Regions from separate parts of the Sphingomonas sp. AP28 genome, predicted to be linked through region 2. Evidence: riboswitches for the same ligand, from Rfam matches in the RefSeq annotation. Region 2 holds a riboswitch; the other holds the start of a gene.
The links. A riboswitch is a leader RNA that binds a small molecule or an ion and turns the genes downstream of it on or off. The one in region 2 is predicted to bind cobalamin.
Positions count from the first base shown of each region.

Region 1: another riboswitch for cobalamin. It lies ahead of AC1MH0_RS07335 (TonB-dependent receptor plug domain-containing protein); the one in region 2 lies ahead of AC1MH0_RS02260 (HoxN/HupN/NixA family nickel/cobalt transporter).

Region 1 is NZ_CM155283.1:1,618,548-1,626,322, reverse strand. Features, by position in the region: gene AC1MH0_RS07365 (L-dopachrome tautomerase-related protein) at 1-164, opposite strand, end outside; gene AC1MH0_RS07360 (hypothetical protein) at 376-837, shown strand; gene msrB (peptide-methionine (R)-S-oxide reductase MsrB) at 899-1,348, opposite strand; gene budC (meso-2,3-butanediol dehydrogenase) at 1,365-2,126, opposite strand; gene AC1MH0_RS07345 (DUF4126 domain-containing protein) at 2,287-2,751, shown strand; gene AC1MH0_RS07340 (TonB-dependent receptor) at 2,800-4,863, shown strand; cobalamin riboswitch at 5,160-5,359, shown strand; gene AC1MH0_RS07335 (TonB-dependent receptor plug domain-containing protein) at 5,476-7,374, shown strand; gene AC1MH0_RS07330 (ABC transporter substrate-binding protein) at 7,470-7,775, shown strand, end outside.
Region 2 is NZ_CM155283.1:539,814-547,588, reverse strand. Features, by position in the region: gene cobN (cobaltochelatase subunit CobN) at 1-906, opposite strand, end outside; gene cobW (cobalamin biosynthesis protein CobW) at 915-1,964, opposite strand; cobalamin riboswitch at 2,064-2,276, opposite strand; gene AC1MH0_RS02260 (HoxN/HupN/NixA family nickel/cobalt transporter) at 2,503-3,552, opposite strand; cobalamin riboswitch at 3,734-3,948, opposite strand; gene AC1MH0_RS02255 (S9 family peptidase) at 4,010-6,118, opposite strand; gene AC1MH0_RS02250 (prolyl oligopeptidase family serine peptidase) at 6,115-7,775, opposite strand, start outside.

The sequences.
Region 1 (7,775 bases), 1.1 Mb from region 2:
GTCGGCACGATGGTCCGCAACCCGGCCGCGTTGAGCGTGGGGACGACGTCGTCCCAGGTCGATGCGTCGTCGGGCCAGCCGTGGATCAGCAGGACCGGCTGACCGTCGCGCGGCCCGGTATCGGCATAGGTGATTGCGAGATCGTCGGTGGTCTGGATCGGCATGATGGTCCTCGTCGGATCGGGGCGTCGGGCTCGTGGTGGAAGCTCATGGTGGAGCGGGCCGACGCGAAAGGGTCCTGGTATCGAAACAGTCTCGGGAGGCTGCTGTTCCGGCTGCTAAGCCAATGATTCGCAAAGGTGATCGGGCGGCGCGACGTGGTGGGCCGATTTGAGATCCGCGCGTTGTGGACGGCAGAACTTCAGGAGCGAAATGATGGATTCACGACGTATGGCCGGTGCGGTCGCAGGTGGCCTGGTGGCCGGGCTGGGCATTACTGCGCTGCTGATGGCGGGCGAGCGCAAGAGCGGCGAACCATCCGAGATCGTCACGCTCGAACGCAAGACCGCGGAGAAGCTGGGCATCGACATGCCGGCCGCTGATGCCTTGCCGTCGTCGCGCGAGCAGGCGGTCACGCAGGGCGGTCACCTGTTGCTGTCCGCGGCGGCGGGTGCGGTATATGCCGCGACCGTCGACGAGGAGGCGTCGGTCGTTGGATCGGGCCTGGTGTTCGGCGCGGCGTTCTATGCGGCGATGCACTGGATCACGGGGCCGTTGCTCGGCGTGAAGCCGCCGGAGTGGCAGGCCGATGCGAAGACGATCGGCATGCACAGCGTGAACCATGCGGTGTTCGGGCTGATCACGGCGTTGGGCGCGAAGCTCGCGACCCGGCGCTGAAATCGAGTATTAGAAAACCGTGACGGTGTGCGCCCGTGCGGCACACCGTCACGCGTCACCGTCAGCCTGCCGCGTCGACCTGCGGCAGGTAGGCGGCATACCCGTTGGCCTCCATCTCGGCGCGCGGGACGAACCGCAGCGACGCCGAGTTGATGCAGTAGCGCAGGCCGCCCTTGTCCTGCGGGCCATCCTCGAACACGTGGCCGAGATGGCTGTCGGCACCCGCCGAACGGATCTCTGTGCGGACCATGCCGTGGCTGCGATCGTGGAGCTCAGCGACGTGCTCGGGCGTGATTGGCTTGGTGAAGCTCGGCCAGCCGCAATGCGAATCGAACTTGTCGGCGGACGCGAAAAGCGGCTCGCCCGAGACGATATCGACGTACAGACCGGGTTCGCGCGTGTTGAGATACTCGCCGGTGCCGGGCCGCTCGGTGCCGCTCTGCTGCGTGACGTGGAACTGCTCGGGAGTGAGCTTGGCGATCGCCTCGTCGGTTTTCTTGTAGTCGGTCATGGTGATCCTCTCGCGCTCAGGAGAGCGCCGGTTGGCCGTTCGAGGCGGACAGGCCGCCGTCGACCGGCAGGTTGACCCCGGTTATATAGTGCGCGTCGGCGCTAGCCAAAAACGCGATGGCGCCGGCGATGTCTTCGGGCTGTGCGCCGCGTGCCATCGGGATGCGCTCCTCGAACTTCGCGATCAGGTCGGGCTGGTCCTTCATGCCCGCGGTCAGCGCGGTGTAGGTCAGCGACGGGTTGACCGCATTGACGCGGACGCCGTGCTTCGCCTCGTCCATCGCGAGCGCGCGGGTAAAGTTGGTCACCGCACCCTTGGCGGCGCAGTAGAAGCTGTGGTTCCAGTCGCCGCCGAGGCCCGATACGGACGAGACGTTGACGATGCAGCCCTTGTTCGCGCGCAACGTGGCGATCGCGGCACGGCTCATGTGGACGACGCCGTAGAGGTCGGTTTCGATGACCTTGGTGAATTCGGAGAGGTCGCCTTCGTCGAGCTTGCCGAGATGGTCCACGCCGGCGTCGTTGACGAGCACGTCGATGCGGCCGAACTTGTCGACCGCGCGCGCCACCAGCGCCTCGCAGGCGGCCATGTCGGAAACGTCGGTTTCGAACGTTTCGACGGTCGTGCCATCGAGGCTGGCGGCGACCTTCGCGAGGCCGTCCGTGTCCTTGTCGCCTAGTACGAGCGTCGCACCTTCCGCGGCGAAACGACGCGCGGCGCCTTCGCCGATGCCGGAGGCGGCGCCGGTGATCACTATGATCTTGTCATCGAATCTCATCGATCGGTGTCCTGAAGCGTTGGGAGATACCGCGATGAACGACCGACATGCGTCCGGGTTTCCGTGCTGAATCAAAGGGATCGCCCGTCGGTTCAAACGGCGGACCCCGGTTGAGCTTGCGCGCGTTGATGCGGTCGAACCTGCTTTTCCGGAGATCACCATGCTCGCATCCTTCCTGATGGGCCTCGTCGGTGGCCAGCGCGCGATGACGCCGCTCGCCGCGGTCGCCATCGCCGCCGCTCGCGACGAACTGCCCGCCGACAATGGTGCGCCGAAGCTGCTGTCGCATCCCGTCGTCGCGGCGGGTGCGCTGGCACTCGCGATCGGCGAGATGGCGGGTGACAAGCAGAAGAGCGCGCCCGACCGGATCGTCGCGATCGGGCTGGCCGCGCGGTTCGTCACGTCGGCGATCGCGGGGGCTTCGCTCGTCCCGCGGCGGCAGCGGTGGATCGGCGCCGCGGTGGGTGGACTGACCGCGGTCGCAGCGTCCTATCCCGGCTGGCGCGCGCGGATGGCGGCAATGTCGCGATACGGCCAGACGCCGACGGGGTTCGTCGAGGATGCAGCGGTTCTGGCGGGTGCGGCGGCGATTGCGCGCAACGCGGCAAAGCTAGGCGCGGCCTGACGTCGGACGTGTATTCCGGGCGGGCGGAAAAGCTGCCATGCGGCGGCGATGATCCGTATCTCACTCTCTACGCTCGCCTTAGTGCTAATTTCGTCCGGGAGCGCGGTCGCGCAGACGACCGTCGCGCCTGCCGACCAGCCGGCTGATATCGTCGTCACCGGGCGCGGGCTTGCCGATGCGCCCGGCGATCGTGTGTACGACATCGTCACGATCGATCGCGACCGGATTCAGGCGAATGCGAGCAATCGCCTGGAGAGCGTGCTGGCCGACGTCGCGGGGCTTCAGCAGTTTCGCCGGTCGGACTCGCGCAGCGCCAACCCGACCAGCCAGGGGATTTCGCTCCGCGGGATCGGCGGGAATGCCTCCAGTCGCGCGCTGCTGATCTTCGACGGCGTGCCGCAGGCGGATCCGTTCGGCGGCTGGGTCGCGTTTCCGGCCTATGCGACGGGACGGCTCGGGCGCATCCGCGTGACGCGCGGCGGCGGTAGCGGGTATCAGGGGCCAGGGGCGCTGGCGGGGACGGTCGAGCTCGAGAGTGCGACGCCGGACCGGGCGGGGCCTTTCCAGGGCAGTGTCGCGTATGGCAGCCGGGATTCGGTCGATGCGCAGGGGTCGGCCGCACTGGTACGCGGGTCGGGGTTTGCCACCCTGTCCGGCGCTTACGCGCGGGGGGATGGCTTCACGCCGACCGTCGAGGAGAGCCGGGGGATCGTCGATCGCGCCGCGCCGTACGAGCAGGCGTCGGGGGCGCTGCGGACCGTCGTCGGGATCGGCGCGAAGACCGAATTGCAGATGAATGCGAGCGCGTTCACCGATCGACGCGACCGGGGGAGCGACTTTACCGACAACAAGAGCGAAGGCGCGGATGCGAGCGTCCGGCTGGTCGGGCGCGGGCGCTGGGGGTATTCGGCGCTGGCGTATCTGCAGACGCGGGCGTTCGCGAGCAGCTTCAACAGTATCAATGCCGCGCGGTCGACCGCGATCCAATCGCTGAACCAGTATAATACGCCGGCTACCGGGCTCGGCGGACGGATCGAGATCGCTCCGCCGCTGGGCGAGAGCATCACGCTGCGTCTGGGCGCGGATGTTCGCGATGTCAGCGGGAAGACTCAGGAGCTGTATACGTTCGTCAACGCGGCGCCGACGCGGCGGCGCGAGGCTGGCGGGAGTACGACGACGACCGGCGTGTTCGCCGATGGGAGCCTCGTCGCGGGCGACTTCACTTTCAGTCTTGGCGGACGGGTCGACTGGTGGTCGATCGATGGCGGCTATCTGTCAGAGCGGCCGCTGGCGGGCGGCGCAGCGCTGACCAACCTGCGCTATGCGGATCGCGATGGCAGCGAGACGACCGGCCGGGCGGGCGTGGCGTATCAGCCGGTCGAGGCGATCACGTTGCGCGCGGCCGGGTATCGCGGGTGGCGATTGCCGACGCTCAATGAACTGTATCGACCATTCCGCGTCGGCAACGATGCGACCGCGGCGAATGCGCTGCTGTCGCCGGAGCGGCTGACGGGGGTCGAGGGCGGGGTAACGCTGACGCCTGCGCCGGGCGTGAGCATTGCCGCGACGTATTTCTACAACCGGCTCAAGGACGCCATCGCCAACGTCACGACGACCAATCCGCCGCAGGTGTTGCCGGGTGTCGCCACCTACCGCGTCCGTCAGAACCTCGACGCGATCCGCGCGCATGGGTTCGAGCTGGATGCGTCGTATCGACCGGGGCCGTTTGGCGTGCAGGCATCTTGGTCGCACACGAACTCGAAGGTCGAGGGTTCGGGGATCACCGCCGCGCTGGACGGCTTGCGACCGGCGCAGACGCCGCGTGACCAGGTGTCGGGGACGGTCGACTGGCGGCGCGATGCGGCGGCGGTGTCGCTGACCGTGCGGCATATCGGGCGGCAGTATGACGACGACCAGAACACGCGGGTGCTCGATCCGGCGACCACGCTGGATGCGTATGCCGCGCTCCCGATCATGCGCTCGCTGATGGCCGAGGTGCGCGGGGAAAATTTGTTCAACGAGCGCGTTGAGGCAGGAATCAGCGGCGCGAACGTCGTCGAGCGCGCTACGCCGCGGACGATCTGGGTCGGGTTGCGCTATGGGCTTCGGTAAGAGTCAATCCGCCCGCAGCCAGGGCAAGAAAGACAGCATGTTTCCCCGCGAAGGCGGGGACCCAGTCTGGGCTCCCGCCTTCGCGGGAGAACAAGGTTGAGGAGCGTGCCGTTTGGTACGAGTCACCACCCCGGCGAAGGCCGGGGCCCAATTGGAAAGGTGGCAATAACGAGCCACCGCGCTCCGTTATCGACGTCTCCCAATTGGGCCCCGGCCTTCGCCGGGGTGGTGCGATGGACCGTGAGCCTGCTGGCCCATCAGCAGGCTCCGCGTTGACCCGTGATTGGGGCGCGACTAATGCCACCACCGTGAAGGGTTCCCGGCGACGGGATCAAAGGGAAGTCGGTGCGCGGATATGTCCGCAAGACCGGCGCTGTACCCGCAACTGTGACCGGATAGCGGCCACCCCGATGATGCCACTGGGTTTCGACCTGGGAAGGCGGAGTGGGCGCGGCGACCCGGAAGCCAGGAGACCTGCCTCTCACGGTCGATCCACTGCGCGGGCGGGTGTCCGGCGCGGACGAGTGCTCCGGTCATGCCGGGTTTCCTCGAGCGAGAGACGTCTGGCCGCCCGGCGAATGGTCGCTGGCGGTTCCGTTTAGGACGCAGCCGATGACGAAATTCTTCCTTCTCCTGAGCGCCGCGGCGATCGCATCGCCCGCCTATGCGCAGGACATTCCCGACCCCGACGCTCCCGAAGTCGTCGTCACCGCAACCCGCGCCGCACAACCGCTGAGCGAGATCGGCCAGGCCGTGACCGTGATCGACCGCGCCGAGATCGAGCGCCGGCAGACGGTCGTCGTGTCCGACCTGCTCGCGACCACGCCGGGCGTCACCGTCACGCGCAACGGCACGGTCGGCGCGCTGACCAGCGTCCGCATCCGTGGCGCCGAGGCGGACCAGACGCTCGTCGTGATCGACGGCGTGCGCGTCAACGATCCGTCGTCGACCGGCGGCGGCTTCAACTTCGGCAACCTCCTGTCGAGCTCGGTCGAGCGGATCGAAATATTGCGCGGCCCGAACTCGGTGCCTTGGGGTAGCCAGGCGATCGGCGGCGTCGTCAACATCATCACCGCCGCGCCGACCGAAGGCGTGCAGGCGCGCGCCAACGCCGAATATGGCTATGCCGACAGCGTGTTCGCGAGCGCGGGCGTGTCGGGCAAGTCGGGTCCGGTATCCGGATCGCTGACCGGCGGCTATCTGCGCACCGACGGCATTTCGTCGGCGGCCAGCGGCACCGAGCGCGACGGCTACCGCCAATATGGCGCGACCGGGCGGGTCGGCGTCGAGTTCGCGCCGGGCATCGGCCTCGACCTGCGCGGCTATTTCGCCGACAGTCGCGTCGCGATCGATGGCTTCCCGGCCCCTGACTATGTACTCGCCGACACTGCCGAATATTCGAAGACTCGCGAGGCGTACGGCTATGCCGGGTTGCATGCCAACTTCGCCGATGGTCGGTTCAACAACCGCGTCGCGTTCACGATCGCTGACATCAACCGCGACAATTACGACCCGAGCTTCGGCAGCGATCCGTCGTTCATCGGTCGCGGCCGCAGCGAGCGTTATGAATACCAAGGCGACTTCCGCCCGCTCGACCAGGTCCGAATCGTCGCAGGCGTGGAGCGCGAGAACAGCCGCTTCAACGACGGCTTCACGTTCGCGGACACCGGCATCACTAGCGTGTACGGCCAGCTGATCGTCAAGCCGCTCGATATCCTCACGATCACCGGCGGCGTCCGCAACGACGATCACGACGATTTCGGCAGCCACACGACGTTCGGGGCGAACGCAGCGCTCGCACTACGCACCGGCACCACCGTCCGCGCGAGCTACGGGGAAGGCTTCAAGGCGCCGACCTTGTACCAGCTCTTCTCCGACTACGGGAATCGCGACCTCGATCCGGAGACCGCACGCAATTTCGACGTCGGTGTCGAGCAAGCCTTCCTCGACAACCGCGCCCGCGTCGGGGTGACCTATTTCAATCGTCGCACGCGCAACCAGATCGACTTCCGCGATTGCAGCCCGGCCGAATTGACGACACCCGGTTCGATCTGCGCCAATCGCCCGTTCGGCGTCTACGACAACGTCGCGCGCGCCGAAGCGGACGGCGTCGAGTTTACGCTCGCGCTGCGTCCGGTCGACGCGCTGACGCTGACCGCCAACTACAGCTATATCGACATCGAGAACCGCTCGATCGGGGACAATTTCGGCAATGTTCTCGCACGCCGCCCCAAGCAGACCGCAAGCGTCGATGCCGATTACCGGTTCGCATTCGGGCTGTCGGTCGGCGGCACCGTGACGATGGTCGGCGACAGCTTCGACGACGCCGCCAACACCACGCGCCTCGACGGCTATGCGCTGGCTGGCGTGCGGGCGGAACTGCCGATCGGCGAGCGGTTCGCGGTCTATGGCCGCGTCGATAACCTGACCGACTCGCGGTACGAGACGATCGCAGGCTACGGCAATTACGGCCGCGCGGCCTATGGCGGCGTGCGGTTGCGCCTGAAGTGAGGCGCGGGGCGATCCTCCTCGCGCTCCTGCTGGGGGGCTGCGCAAAACCCCCCGGCGCGGGAGTAGGTGGGGGGATCGTCTCGACCAATCCGTGCGTGGATTCGGTACTGGTCCGCATCCTGCCGCCCGCACGGATCGCCGCGATCAGCCATTATTCGAAGGATCCCTCCGCGACCTCGATCCCGATCGCCGTCGCGCGCCGGTTTCGGGGGATCGCCGGGACCGCGGAGGAGGTGATCGCGCTCCACCCAGATCTGGTCATCGCCAGCACCTACACGCCGCCCGCGACTCAGGCGGCGTACGCGCGCGCCGGTCTGAAGACGCTGCTGGTCGGCATCCCCGACTCGATCGCGGAGAGCCAGGCGCAGGTCACGCAGATCGCCGACGCCGCCGGCGCACCG
Region 2 (7,775 bases):
AAACCAAGCGGCGCGGTCGGAGGTGGCTAGCGCAATCTGGAAGACGGGGACGTTCGCGTCGTCCAGCGGTGTCTTGTCGTTGGCGCCGCGCGCGGAGAAGGCGGTGGCGTTGACGATCGCTGCGGGTTTGAGGGCTTCGACCCAGCGTGTCATCCAGCCTGCCGCATCCGGGGCTTTGAGCGAAGGCGCGAAGAGGCCGATGACGTCGAAGCCTCGCGCAGTCAGTTCGGCATGGAGCGCTTCGATCGGGTGGAGGTCCGCGGCGGTCAGGTACGAGCGGTAGAAGACTATCAGTATGCGGGGGCGTGTCGCGTTCAGGGCGAACGCGGCCGGGCACGTCACGCCGTCGTGGGGTTGCCAGCCACCTACGTCGGCGATCGCGCGGACGCCGGTGACGGGGCCGGCGTAAATGCCCGCCGCGAGCGCGAACTGGGCCAGTGCCGCTTGCGCCGCGACCGCGCCGCCAGTGTCACAGAGATGGGCCAGGCGGCGGAGCGTCGAGAGTGGAATGGTCGAGGCTGCGTCGAGGCGCGTGTCGATGCGACCGTCTGCGGCGAGGACGGCGAGCGCGATGCCCTTCTCCCGCGCGAGGTTTTCGACCTGTTGCAGGCCATAGCTCCAGTACGAGCGCCCGCCTATCAGCCGGATCAGGATGCCCTTTGCGCCCGCCAGCGTCTGCTCGACATAGGTGTCGACCGAGAGTGGGTGCTGGAGTGCGGTCAGGTTGGCGAGGCGGAGCGAGGGCAAGCGGCTTCCGGCGGCGTCCGCACGTTTCCAACCCGCGGCGAACGCGCCGAGGTCACCGTCGGAGAAGGAGAGGACGACGAGGTCCGCGGGGGATTGGGCGAGGTCCTGCGGGACCGCGCTTTCCTCCAGCCCGTGGGTCTCGCGGAAGACGACGTGCATCGTGGGCCTCAGCCGTCCAGCGCGGCCTTGATGCGGGCCTCGTCGATCCGGTCGTGCTCGGCGATCACCACCAGTCGCGTGCGGCGCGGTTCGCCTGCGCGCCACGGGCGGTCGTATTGCGTGCGGACGCGGGCGCCGACCGCCTGGACGAGCAGGCGCATTGGCTTGCCGGCGACTGCGGCGTATCCCTTCACGCGGAGGATGTCGGCGCTGCGAGCGAGCGCTTCGATCTTCGCGGTCAGGTCGGCGGGGTCGGCGATCTCGGCGAGTTCGACGACGACGCTGTCGAAATCGTCGTGCTCGTGATCGTCTTCGCCGTCGTGATGCGAGGGGCGGCTGGCGATGTCGTCCTCGGCGGCGGCGTTGAGGCCGAGGATCACGCGAGGATCGATGATGCCGTCGGTCAGGTCGATCACCGGGAGCGGCCGTGCGGACTCCGCGGCGATGACGGCGCGTGCCTTGGCGACGCCCTCGGGGCCGGCGAGATCGACCTTGGTCAGGAGCACCAGATCGGCGCAGGCGAGCTGGTCCTCGAATACCTCAGACAAGGGCGTCTCGTGATCGACGCTCGGGTCGGCGGCGCGCTGGGCGTCGAGCGCGGCCACGTCGGGGGCGAAGCGGCCCGCGGCGACGGCTTCCGCATCGGCGAGCGCGATGACGCCATCGACGGTGATGCGCGAACGGATCGCGGGCCAGTCGAACGCCTTCAGCAGCGGCTTGGGCAATGCGAGCCCGGACGTCTCGATCAGGATGTGATCGGGGCGCGGATCGAGCGCGAGCAGCGTCTCGACGGTCGGGATGAAGTCGTCTGCCACGGTGCAGCAGATGCAGCCGTTCGCCAGCTCGATCACGTTTTCCGCCGGGCAATCGGGGATCGCACAGCCCTTGAGGATATCGCCATCGATGCCGAGCGTGCCGAACTCGTTGACGACGACGGCGAGACGGCGGCCGTTCGCGTTGCGGATCAGGTGGCTGATGAGCGTGGTCTTGCCGGCTCCGAGAAAGCCGGTGACGATCGTGACGGGGACCTTTGCCAAATTGGGCGAACGATCGGACATTATATTCTCCTGCGAGCACACGCACGCACGACCATAGGGCCGCACGCGTTCGTCGCTCAGACGGAGTACCGTGCCGCGACCATCCCCTGGATCGTAGCAAGAGCGACCGTTGCGCTGGCAGGTCTCCTGGCTCGCGGGTCGAGGCTCGACGTACGCCTTCCCAGGATTTCACCCAGTGGCTGCCCTTCTCGTGAAGGGCGTGTGCGTCTCGCTCACCGCTTACAGTTGCAGGGACAGCCGCGGCATTGGGAGGAACTCCCGCACCGCATTCCCATTCAAGCCCCGAAGGGCACCGGCGCGATCTGTGAGGTTCGGTGAAACCGAGCCTTGGGGGTGGGTTAGAGGATTTCCGAGGGCGTGCCAATTCGCATATCGCTAGTTTCGAATCCTCCCCCGCCAGGGGGAGGTGGCTGGCGCTTGCCAGACGGAGGGGGAGGACAAGAGCAAACGTGATCGCCGCCCTCCCCCTCCGTCGCTTCGCGCCACCTCCCCCTGGCGGGGGAGGATCGAGCGCGCGTCCAACTCGGTGATGGCGGCGCTATCCGTGCACGACTTCGATCTCGTCGAAGCGTTTCCAGCGGTAGATCGCGAAGCTCAGCACCCAGCAGAGTACGAACAGGCCGATGATCGCGAAGCCGAGGCCGTTGAAGTTCTCGCCGAGCGCCGTGGCGACGTCCCATATCCCGCCGGTGAAGCCGAGCTTCGATCCAAGCAGCGCCAGCGTTTCGATCCCGCCGATCGCGATCGCGACGATGGCGGAGATCAAGGTGATCGTGATGTTGTAGTAGAGCTTGCGGATCGGCTTCACGAACGCCCATTCATAGGCGCCGAGCATGACGACGCCGTCGGCGGTATCGACCAGCGCCATGCCGGTCGCGAACAGTACGGGGAGGACGAGGACGACACCGATCGAGAGACCGTCGGCGGCTTGGCTTGCCGAGAGGCCAAGGATCGCGACCTCCGTTGCCGTGTCGAAACCGAGTCCGAACAGGAAGCCGAGCGGCGCCATGTGCCAGCTCCGCGTGACCAGCCTGAACATCGGGCGGAACAGCCGGGCGAGCAAACCGCGGTTGCCGAGGAGGAGGTCGAGGTCCTCCTCAACATAGGTGCCGCCGCCGCGGACATGGCCGAAGGTGCGCCAGACCGACCGGAGTATGATGAGGTTCATCGCCGCGATCGTGAACAGGAACACCGCGGAGATCACGGTGGCGACCACCCCGCCGACTTGCTTGAACGCCTCGAACTGCGACAGCGCGTTCGCGGTCAGTGCGATCGCGACGGCGGCGATGAGCACGATCCCCGAATGGCCGATCGCGAACCAGAAGCCGACCGCAACCGGGCGCTGTCCGTCCTGCATCAGCTTGCGCGTCACGTTGTCGATCGCGGCGATGTGGTCGGCGTCGACCGCGTGACGCAGACCGAGCCCCCAGGCCAGCAAGGCTGTGCCCAGCATTAGCGGTTGGGCGTGGAACAGCGAGAACGCCCAGCACCATGCGGCGATGTTGGCCGCGACCAAGCCTGCGAACATCCAGCCGATGCGCTTTCGGGTCGAAACCCGCGTCGGTCTTTCAAGTGTCAAAGTCGTCATGCACAAACCCCGAGCGTCCGACGAGGACCGGGGCCTGCCGCGAACGGCCGGGTCACGCGACGACCGGACGCCATGAGCGGCCGACGCACGACACCGATGCGGCCCCCGCCACATGGTCGTCGCTCAGCCAGTGTCACGCAGGCGGCGTTCACCGTGCCTCGGCCACCCCCTGGACCGGGACAAGAGCGACCAGACGCCGGCAGGTCTCCTGGCTCGCGGGTCGCTGCTCGATGCACGCCTTCCCAGGTTTTCACCCAGTGGCTGCCCTCGCGAAAAGGGCTCGTGCGTCTCGCTCGCCGCTTACAGTTGCAGGGACAGCCGCGGCATGGGACGGCGAACCGTCCGCACCGCATTCCCAATCAAGCCCTTCCGGGCACCGACGCGATCATGGGAGACGGCTGGAAGCCGCGTCCCGCGTGTTCGGTACCCTGCTTTGGGTCGCGTGCCAACGGTCGCGCTATTTCGCGAGGCCGAGCTGTTGCAGCATGAACGCCTGCCACTCCGAATTCTGGCGATAGCGCTCGAACCGGCCGGACTTGCCGCCATGGCCTGCCTCCATGTTGACGCGGAACAGCAGCGGGTTCGTGTCGGTCTTGAGTTCGCGGAGCTTGGCGACCCACTTGGTGGGCTCGTAATATTGTACTTGGCTGTCCCACAGCCCGGTGCCGACATAGAGCGCCGGATAGGCCTTCGCCTTGACGTTGTCGTACGGGGAATAGCTCAGCATGTAGTCGTACGACGCCTTTTGCGCGGGGTTGCCCCACTCGTCATATTCGAACGTCGTCAGCGGGATCGACGCGTCGAGCATCGTCGTGACGACATCGACGAACGGCACCTGCGCGATGATCAGCTTGTAGTCCGCCGGTGCCATGTTCGCGACGCCGCCCATCAGCAGCCCGCCGGCGCTGCCGCCCATCGCCGCCACGCGGTCCTTCGCCGCGTATTTCTGCGCGACGAGATAGCGGGTGACGTCGATGAAGTCGGTGAAGCTGTTCTTCTTGTTCAGCAGATGGCCGTCGTCATACCAGCCGCGCCCCATCTCCTGCCCGCCGCGGATATGTGCGATCGCATACACCACGCCGCGATCGAGCAGGCCGATCCGGCCGGGATCGACTGCCGGGTCGCTTGAAATTCCGTAGCTGCCATAGGCGTATTGGAAGAGCGGTGCGGTGCTGTCGCGCTTGGTGCCCTTGGCGTAGACCAGCGAGACGGGAATGCGCGTGCCGTCACGTGCGGGTGCCCATACGCGTTCGGTGACGTATTTCGCGGTGTCGTAGCCCGGCACCGGGGCGACCTTCAGCACGCGACGCTCGCCGGTCTTCGTGTTGACCTCGTAGGTCGTCGTCGGCGTCACGAGCGACCCATAGGTGTAGCGGACCCACGGCGTCGCGGTCTCCTCGTTGACGTCGAGCGACATGCGATAGGCGGGTTCGTCCGCGGTGACCGCGGTCGACTTGCCCGCATCGCTGAGGACGCGGATCATGCGGTTGCCGCCCTCGCGCTGGTCGATCGCGACGAACCCGTCGAACGGCTTGAAGCCCTCGATGAAGACGGTGTCGCTGGCGGGCGTGAGGTCGCGCCATGCGGCCGTGCCCTTGGCCAGATCGGCGTCGGCGACGGTCACCAGCTTGTAGTTTTTTGCGGCCTTGTTGGTGCGGATGATCCAGCGGTTGCCGATGTGATCCGCGCTGTAGCGGAACTCTCTCGCGCGCGGTGCGACGATCGTGAAACTGGTCGGGGCCGCAGCCGGCGCGCAGCGTTGCTCGTCGCTGACCGTGCTGCTCACGCCGATGCAGACGAACTTGTCGTCGGCGGTGCGCGAGACGCCCATCGAATAGGTGTCGTCCTTCTCCTCGTACAGCAGCCGATCGCTGGCGACGGGCGTGCCGAGGACGTGCGCCTTCACGCGGTAGCCCCGGAGCGTGACCGGGTCCTTCTCGACATAGAGGATGGTCTTGTTGTCGTCTGCCCAGACGACGTTCGGCTCGATGTTCGAGAGCGTGTCGGCGACCGGCGCGCCGGTCGCGAGGTCCTTCACCTTGAGGACATATTGGCGACGGCCAACGGTATCCTCTGCCCAGGCGACGCGGCGGTTGTCGGGGCTCACTGCCCAATCGCTCAGCGCGAAGAAGCTGTGACCCTTCGCCATCGCCGGCTCGTCGAACAGCGTTTCGGCGGGTGCGGTACGGCTCCCTTTGCGGCGCTCCAGAATCGGATAGTTCGCGCCGGTCTGGAACCGCGAGCCGTAATAATAGCCGTTCTTCGCATACGGCACCGAGCTGTCGTCCTGCTTGATATGCGAGACGGTCTCTTCGTAGAGCTTGGCCTGGAGCGGCTTCAGCGAGGCGAGTTGCGCATCGGCGTACGCATTCTCCGCAGCGAGATAGGCGAGCATCTCGGGGTTTTTCCGCGTGTCGTCGCGCAGCCAGTAATAATCATCCTCGCGCGCGCCGTTGGGCGACGTCACCTGGAACGGCTTCTTGGCGACGCGCGGCGGCTGGACCTGCGCCACCGCCGCCGTCGAGACCAGCGCCACGCCGGCGAGCATCATGTACCGTATCGTCATTGTGCTGCTCCCTGTGTTGCTGCCGTTGCTGTGGGCGGCTTCCGGTATCGATCGAACCAGGCGATGATCGCCGACGCCTTCGCTGCGGATTGCGACGGGCGAGCGGCGAGGCCGCCGTGACTAGCGCCTGGCACCTTCACCAGCGCGGTCGGCACGCCGCGGATCTGGAGCGCCGCGTAATATTGCTCGGACTCGCTCACCGGGGTCCGGTAATCGTCGCCACCGACCACGACCAGCGTCGGCGTCTTGACGTTGCCGACGATGCTCAGCGGCGAGCGGTTCCAATAGCTCATCGGATCCTCCCACGGCAGCTTGGTGAACCAGTAGCGCGAGGTGAACAGCGTGTTGTCCATCGTCAGCGCCTCGCTGATCCAGTTGATCACGGGCTTCTGCGTCGCCGCCGCCTTGAACCGGTCGGTCTTGCCGACGATCCACGCGGTCAGCAGCCCGCCGCCAGAGCCGCCGGTCACGAACAGATTGTCGGGATCGGCGGTACCGTCCTTGATCGCTGCATCGACCGAGGCGATCAGGTCGTCGTAATCGGCGGCCGGGTAGGTCTTGTCGATCAGGTTGGCGAACTCGGCGCCATAGGAGGTCGAGCCGCGCGGGTTGGTCCAGAGCACTGCGTACCCGGCGGCGGCGTAGAGCTGCATGTCGGTCGCGAAGCCGGGGCCATAGGCGGCGTTCGGGCCTCCGTGGATCTCGAGGATCAGCGGTACGCGCTGGCCTGCGACACGGCCCGGCGGGGTGGCGAGCCATGCGTCGATCGGGCGACCATCGGGCGCGGTCACCGCGATCTTTCGGACCTGTGCGAGCGCCTTCGATCCGGTCAGCACCGCGTTGAGCGTCGTCAGGCGGCGGGGTTTACCGCCCGCCAGCACCCATACGTCGGCCGGCGCGCTCGCATCGCCGCCGGTATAGGCGATCGTCCCGCCCTTCGAGACCGAGAACTCGCCGCCGGTATAGGGCCGATCGAGCCCGCCGCCCGCGACGTTGTCGATCAACGGCGTGACGTGGCCATCGACACCGATGCGGGCGACGCGGCGCTGGCCGTGATCGTCGTAGCTCGCATACAGGCTGCGACCATCGGCGGACCACACCGCGTCCTCGATCGCGCGATCGAGCGTAGCGGTCAGCGAGCGCGGCGAGGCGGCGTCGCGGTCGCCGACATAGAGCAGCGTGTTCTCGTAACTGCGACGCTTGTCGTCGAAACCGAGCCACGCGATCTTCGAGCCGTCGGGGGACACGCGTGGCTGCGCGTCGGGGCCGTCGCGCGTCGTCAACGTCCGCATCGTACCGCTCATCGCATCGACCGCGATCACGTCGGAGTTCATCACCTGGCGGTCGGCGGCTGGTCCGCGGATCGCGGCGAATACGATGCTGCGGCCATCGGGCGTCCACGACAGCGGACCGCCATCGTCGAACTTGCCGTATGTGAGTTGCCGCGCCGCGCCCCCGTCCGCGCCGACCACGAAGAGGTGGTCGTAGCCCGGCTTCACATAGCCCGGTCCGTCGTTGCGGTAGTTGACGCGGTCGATGATCGTCAGCGGCTCGGCCCATTTCGCGCCCTCGGGCTTGGGCGGCTGCGTGCCGAGCTTGGTGCCCTCGCCCGCTACCGTCGCGATGTAGGCGAGCTTGGTGCCGTCCGGCGACCAGG